DNA from 2 places in the Streptomyces sp. NBC_01707 genome. Region 1 is predicted to be linked to the other one. Evidence: predicted binding sites of a transcription regulator. Region 1 holds the regulator's gene; the other holds the start of a gene.

Region 1 (3,406 bases):
TCTCCAACGGCACCTTGGTGCCGAGCGCGCCCGCCGTCATGGGGATCGTGACGGTGCAGTGCAGATCGTCGCCGCGGCGCTGGAACACCGCGTGCGGCAGCTCGTGGATCTCGACGTACAGGTCGCCGGCCGGTCCGCCGCCGGGGCCGACCTCGCCCTCGCCCGCGAGCTGGATGCGGGTGCCGTTGTCGACACCGGCGGGGATCTTCACGGTGAGCGTGCGCCGCGAACGGATGCGGCCGTCACCGGCGCACTCCGGGCACGGGGTCGGCACGACCGTACCGAAGCCCTGGCACTGCGGGCAGGGCCGCGAGGTCATGACCTGGCCGAGGAACGACCGGGTGACCTGGGAGACCTCACCGCGACCGCGGCACATGTCACAGGTCTGGGCGGAGGTGCCGGGTGCGGCGCCCTCGCCGCTGCAGGTCGTACAGACGACGGCCGTGTCGACCTGGATGTCCTTGGTGGTGCCGAACGCGGCCTCGCCGAGATCGATCTCCAGCCGGATCATCGCGTCCTGGCCGCGCCGGGTGCGCGAACGGGGTCCGCGCTGCGACGCCGTACCGAAGAACGCGTCCATGATGTCGGAGAAGTTGCCGAAGCCACCCTGTCCGAATCCGCCCGCGCCACCGCCGCCGGAAGCGGACAGCGGGTCGCCGCCGAGGTCGTAGACCTGCTTCTTCTGCGGGTCCGACAACACCTCGTAGGCGGCGTTGATCTCCTTGAACCGCTCCTGGGTCTTCGGATCGGGGTTGACATCCGGATGCAGCTCGCGTGCGAGCCGCCGGAAGGCCTTCTTGATCTCGTCCTGAGATGCGTCGCGGCGCACGCCGAGTACGGCGTAGTAGTCCGTGGCCACTTACGACTCCGCCAGGATCTGTCCGACGTAACGTGCCACTGCGCGTACCGCTCCCATCGTTCCGGGGTAGTCCATGCGGGTCGGTCCGACCACGCCGAGTTTGGCGACTGCCTCGTCGCCCGAACCGTAGCCGACCGCGACGACGGACGTGGAGTTGAGCCCCTCGTGGGCGTTCTCGTGCCCGATACGTACGGTCATGCCCGAGTCCTTGGCCTCGCCGAGCAGCTTCAGCAGCACGACCTGCTCCTCCAACGCCTCCAGCACGGGCCGGATCATCAGGGGGAAGTCGTGCCCGAAGCGGGTGAGGTTGGAGGTGCCGCCGATCATCAGCCGCTCCTCCGTCTCCTCGACGAGGGTTTCGAGCAGGATCGAGAGCACGGTGGACACGGTTCCCCGGTCCTCGCTCTCGAAGGATTCCGGCAGATCCTGCACCAGCTGCGGGACGTCCGCGAAACGGCGTCCGACGACCCGGCTGTTGAGCCGGGCCCGCAGATCGGCGAGAGAAGTCTCACCGAACGGCGCGGGGCAGTCGATCATGCGCTGCTCGACCCGGCCGGTGTCCGTGATCAGCACGAGCATCAGCCGGGCGGGCGCCAGCGACAGCAGCTCCACATGCCGCACCGTCGACCGGGTCAGCGAGGGGTACTGCACGACGGCGACCTGCCGGGTCAGCTGCGCGAGCAGCCGTACGGTGCGGCCCACGACGTCGTCGAGGTCGACCGCGCCGTCGAGGAAGTTCTGAATGGCCCTGCGCTCCGGCGACGACAGGGGCTTGACCCCCGCGAGCTTGTCGACGAAGAGCCGGTAGCCCTTGTCCGTCGGGATGCGCCCCGCGCTGGTGTGGGGCTGGGCGATGAAGCCCTCGTCCTCCAGCACTGCCATGTCGTTGCGGACCGTGGCCGGGGAGACCCCCAGCTTGTGCCGCTCGGTGAGCGCCTTGGAACCGACGGGCTCCTCGGTGCCGACATAGTCCTGGACGATGGCGCGCAGCACTTCGAGTCTGCGTTCGCTGAGCATGGCGCACACCTCCAGCTGTGTCACTCGGTGGATCCCGGTCGTTTCCGTCGTTCCTCGAAGAGCCCTGGCACTCGATGCGTACGAGTGCCAGTAATCCCCCGCCAGTGTACGGCGGCCGGGTAGGGCCCTAGCAAGGGCGACCGGCCACGCTACCCCGAGACTGCGCAGGTCGTTGCCGATAGCGTCGCCGCATGGACGCCTCTTGGGAAGAGTTCGGCTGGGAGCGACTCGGCAACGGTGTGGGCCGACGGCGGCTTCCCGGGTGGGACGCGACGGTCGCACTGGTGGTCGGAGCGGACGGGGCGCTGCTCTTCGACACCGGATCGACGCTGCGCGAGGGCGCGGAGGTACGGGCCCAGGTGGAGGCGCTGATCGGCCGGAGGGTGACGCATATCGCACTCAGCCACCCCCACTTCGACCATGTGCTCGGTACCGCGGCCTTCTCCGGGGCCGAGGTGTACGGGGCGGTCGGAGTGACGGATCTCCTGGCCCGCGGAGCGGACGAGCTGCGCACGGACGCCGTGCGCCACGGGGTGCCCGAGGCGGACGCGGCGCAGGCGGCCGATGTGCTGGTGGCACCGCACCACCAGGTGCACGACGAGTGGACCCTCGACCTGGGCGGCGGCCGCCAGGTGCTGCTGGCGAACGTGGGCCCCGGCCACAGCGGCCACGATCTCGCGGTCCTGGTGCCCGGTTCCCCCGCCGTCGTGCTCTGCGGCGACCTGGTCGAGGAGTCCGGCGAACCGCAGGCGGGCCCGGACGCGATCCCGTCGCGCTGGCCGGCCGCACTGGACCGGCTGCTGGCGCTGGGCGGCGAGGACGCGGTGTACGTGCCGGGGCACGGTGCGCTCGTGGACGCCTCGTTCGTACGCGCGCAACGCGACCAACTGTCCACTGCGTTCGGCGTGTCGTGAGCCGTTCCCGTCCTATCGTCGTCCGATGCGCAGCTACCACCCGGATCTGACCCCACCGTGGAAGAAGTCCGCCCCCGTTCCCGAGGTCCCCGCCGAGCCCGATCTGGTCGTGGAGGAGGTCTCCAGCGGCTTCTGCGGTGCCGTGATCCGCTGCGAGAGGACGGCTCAGGGCCCGACGGTGACCCTGGAGGACCGTTTCGGCAAGCAACGGGTGTTCCCGATGGAACCTCGCGGCTTCCTGCTGGAGGGCCGGGTCGTCACCCTCGTACGCCCGTCGGCGCCCGGTCCCGTACGCCCCGCCCGCACGGCCTCCGGCTCGCTCGCCGTCCCCGGGGCGCGGGCGCGGGTGGCACGGGCCGGCCGGATCTATGTCGAGGGCCGGCACGACGCGGAGCTGGTCGAACGGGTCTGGGGCGACGACCTGCGCATCGAGGGCGTGGTCGTCGAGTACCTGGAGGGCATCGACGACCTCCCGGCCGTCGTCCGCGACTTCGCCCCCGGCCCGGACGCGCGACTGGGCGTCCTGGTCGACCACTTGGTCCCCGGTTCCAAGGAGTCGAGGATCGCGGGCGAGGTCACGGACGCGAACGTGCTGGTGGTGGGCCACCCCTACATC
Region 2 (3,406 bases), 2.3 Mb from region 1:
GCCGGCCAGCTTCGCAAGGCGCTCCTGGAGCTTCTCGCGGTCCCAGTCGGAGTCCGTGGAGTCGATCTCGGCCTTGATCTGGTTGACCCGGCCCTTGACGTCGCCGGGCTCGCCGCCGCCGTCCACGATGGTCGTGTCGTCCTTGGAGACGGTCACGCGGCGCGCCGTGCCCAGCACGTCCAGACCGGCCTGGTCGAGCTTGAGGCCGACCTCCTCGGCGATGACGGTCGCACCGGTGAGGGTGGCGATGTCGCCGAGCATGGCCTTGCGGCGGTCACCGAAGCCCGGGGCCTTCACCGCGACGGCGTTGAAGGTGCCACGGATCTTGTTGACGACCAGGGTCGACAGGGCCTCGCCCTCGACGTCCTCGGCGATGATCAGCAGCGGCTTGGAGCCACCGGCCTGGATGACCTTCTCCAGCAGCGGGAGCAGCTCCTGGATCGAGCCGATCTTGCCCTGGTGGATCAGGATGTACGGGTCGTCGAGGACGGCCTCCATACGCTCCTGGTCGGTCACCATGTACGGGGACAGGTAACCCTTGTCGAAGGCCATGCCCTCGGTGAACTCGAGGTCCAGACCGAAGGTGTTGGACTCCTCGACGGTGATGACACCGTCCTTGCCGACCTTGTCCATCGCGTCCGCGATGAGCTCGCCGACCTGCGAGTCCTGCGCGGAGAGCGCGGCCACAGCGGCGATGTCGGACTTGTCGTCGATCGGTCGGGCGGTCGCGAGGAGCTCCTCGGACACGGCCTTGACCGCGGCGTCGATGCCCTTCTTCAGGGCGGCCGGGGACGCGCCCGCGGCAACGTTGCGCAGGCCCTCGCGGACGAGCGCCTGGGCGAGCACGGTGGCGGTGGTGGTGCCGTCACCCGCTACGTCGTTGGTCTTGGTCGCCACCTCCTTCACCAGCTGGGCACCGAGGTTCTCGTACGGGTCGTCGAGCTCGACCTCGCGCGCGATGGTGACACCGTCGTTGGTGATGGTGGGAGCGCCGAACTTCTTGTCGATGACGACGTTGCGGCCCTTGGGGCCGATCGTCACCTTCACCGTGTCGGCAAGCTTGTTGACGCCACGCTCAAGGGCGCGACGGGCGTCCTCGTCGAACTTCAGAATCTTCGCCATGGGAGCTGAGCTGTCCTCTCAAACGAACTGCGCCCCCGACCGCCGGCTAGTTATTTCGCAGGGGGCCAGGGGCGCAGAACAGAAGCAAACGTGGGTGAATTACTTCTCGACGATCGCGAGCACGTCGCGAGCCGAGAGGACGAGGTACTCCTCGCCGTTGTACTTCACCTCGGTGCCGCCGTACTTGCTGTAGAGCACGATGTCACCGGTGTTGACGTCGAGCGGAAGACGCTCGCCGTTCTCGAAGCGACCCGGGCCCACGGCCAGGACGACGCCCTCCTGGGGCTTCTCCTTGGCGGTGTCCGGGATGACCAGGCCAGAGGCCGTGGTCTGCTCGGCGTCGAGCGGCTGGACCACAATGCGGTCCTCAAGCGGCTTGATGGCAACCTTGGAGCTGGTGGTCGTCACGATCCGGCCTCCCCCTTCGGAGATCTCGGGGTTAACTGCGGGGTTAACTGTCTGGGGTGGCGACCAGGTGGATCCGTCGTCGCGGGTGCCGGACCTGCCAGTCGCACAGTACTGCTGGCACTCTCCACTGGGGAGTGCCAGAGCCGAGACTATGACCGCGATTAGCACTCGGTCAAGCGGAGTGCCAATTACGTGCGGTCGTGGCGCGGCAGCCCAGGCCAGGTTCCCGCGGTGCGGGGGCCGGAGCATGCGCCCTCGGTGAGGTCCGCGGGGTGAAGTTCATGGGCGCGCGAAGCCCGCGGGCACGCGGCTACCGCCGCTCGCACCCGTCGCCGGAGTCCATGACGTCGGGGTCCACGGCGTCGTACGACTCCGGCCGGTCCGGCCACCGGTGCCGCGGCGGTGGCGACGGCCGGGAGTCCGCGGACTCCTGCGGCCGGTCCCGCCGCCCGCAGGCGGTGACGGCCCACGACCCGGGCGCCCCGTGATCACGCCGCGCGCCCGCCTTCGCCCCTGACTCCGACACCCCCTCGGGCCCCGCCGCCGGTGCGCGGTGCGGGCCCTGCACCTTCTGTGCGGCCTTCCGGCCCAGCCGTTCGATCGGGTCGACCGACTGCGCGCACCCGGCAGTGGCGGTCAGGAGCGCACCGGCCGCCAGCAGTCCGGCGAGCAGCCGCCGCGCCCGGCCCATACGTGGCCCTCCGGCCGTGCCACGGCGCACCCGTCGTCCAGGATGGTCTTCACGACCACGCAGGGAGCCTCGCATCCCGGCCTCCGCCCGCAGGTCACCCCGGCCGCGACGGATCGAGCCCGGCCTCCGCCACGTCATGGCAAATTCTTCCTTTTGTCGTAAGACCACATGATTTCGGATAGTGACAGCAGTCGAACGATCACTCGCCCTGACACCGCCGCCGGCCCCCGAGCGGTCCCCCGGCTGGCTCACAATGGGCCGGTGAACGCCTTCGCCCCGACCGGCCCGACAGACCCGCCCGAACCGAGCGACCCCTCCGGTGCCGCCGACCCGCTCGACGACCCGCTCGCCGCCTTCACGGCACTGCGCGCGCCGGAGGGCACGGCGCTCCTGACCGAGCTGCGGTCCTACGACCCCGCACAGGAGCTCGCCACCGCGACCCGGCTGCGCCGCAGCCACCCGGCCGCCCTGGTTTCGGCGGCACTGGGGCAGGCGCGGCTGCGGCAGCGGGCGGTGGCGAAGTTCGGCGCCGAGGACGCGTACCGGATGTTCTTCACGCCGAACGGTGTCGAGCAGGCGACCCGTACGTCGGTCGCCACGTACCGGGCCGGCCGGTTCGCCGCGGCCGGCGTCCGCAGCGTCGCCGATCTCTGCTGCGGGATCGGTGGTGACGCCATCGCGCTCGCCCGCGCGGGCATCTCCGTCCTCGCCGTGGACCGCGACCCGCTGACCGCCGAGGTCGCCCGCGCCAACGCCGCCGCGCTCGGACTGGACGCCCTGATCGAGGTGCGGTGCGCCGATGTCACCGAGATCGACACCGCCGCCTACGACGCCGTCTTCGTCGACCCGGCCCGGCGCGGCGGGCGCGGCAGGATCTTCGACCCGGAGGCATACTCGCCGCCGCTCTCCTGGGCGACCGGCACCGCGCTGAAGGCCCCTCGCGCCGCGCTGAAGATCGCCCCCGGCATCCCTCACGAGGCGGTCCCGGCGCAGGCGGAGGCCGAGTGGATCTCGGACGGCGGCGATGTGAAGGAGGCGGTGCTCTGGTTCGGCGAAGGGTTCGCGGCCGGCTCGTACCGCGCCACGCTGCTCCCGGCCGGCGCGACCCTGTCGGCTCCGGCCGCGCTGCCCGCTCCGCCCGTCGGTCCGGTCGGCCGCTATCTGTACGAGCCGGACGGTGCCGTC

Evidence for each region. Region 1 encodes HrcA, which represses chaperone genes, less so after heat shock. Its sites were predicted from a motif close to TTNGCACTCNGNNNNNCNGAGTGCNAA; they were not measured.
Region 2: groES (co-chaperone GroES) is a predicted target of HrcA. The motif match lies at 1,692-1,718, and genes of this name have one in related genera.

What each region holds. Positions count from the first base shown of each region.
Region 1 covers NZ_CP109190.1:6,687,526-6,690,931, reverse strand. Annotated here, with positions in the region: gene dnaJ (molecular chaperone DnaJ) at 1-859, opposite strand, end outside; gene hrcA (heat-inducible transcriptional repressor HrcA) at 860-1,876, opposite strand; gene OG963_RS29940 (MBL fold metallo-hydrolase) at 2,068-2,790, shown strand; gene OG963_RS29935 (DUF3097 domain-containing protein) at 2,816-3,406, shown strand, end outside.
Region 2 covers NZ_CP109190.1:4,422,312-4,425,717, forward strand. Annotated here, with positions in the region: gene groL (chaperonin GroEL) at 1-1,122, opposite strand, end outside; gene groES (co-chaperone GroES) at 1,222-1,530, opposite strand; gene OG963_RS19760 (hypothetical protein) at 1,841-2,221, opposite strand; gene OG963_RS19765 (class I SAM-dependent methyltransferase) at 2,390-3,406, shown strand, end outside.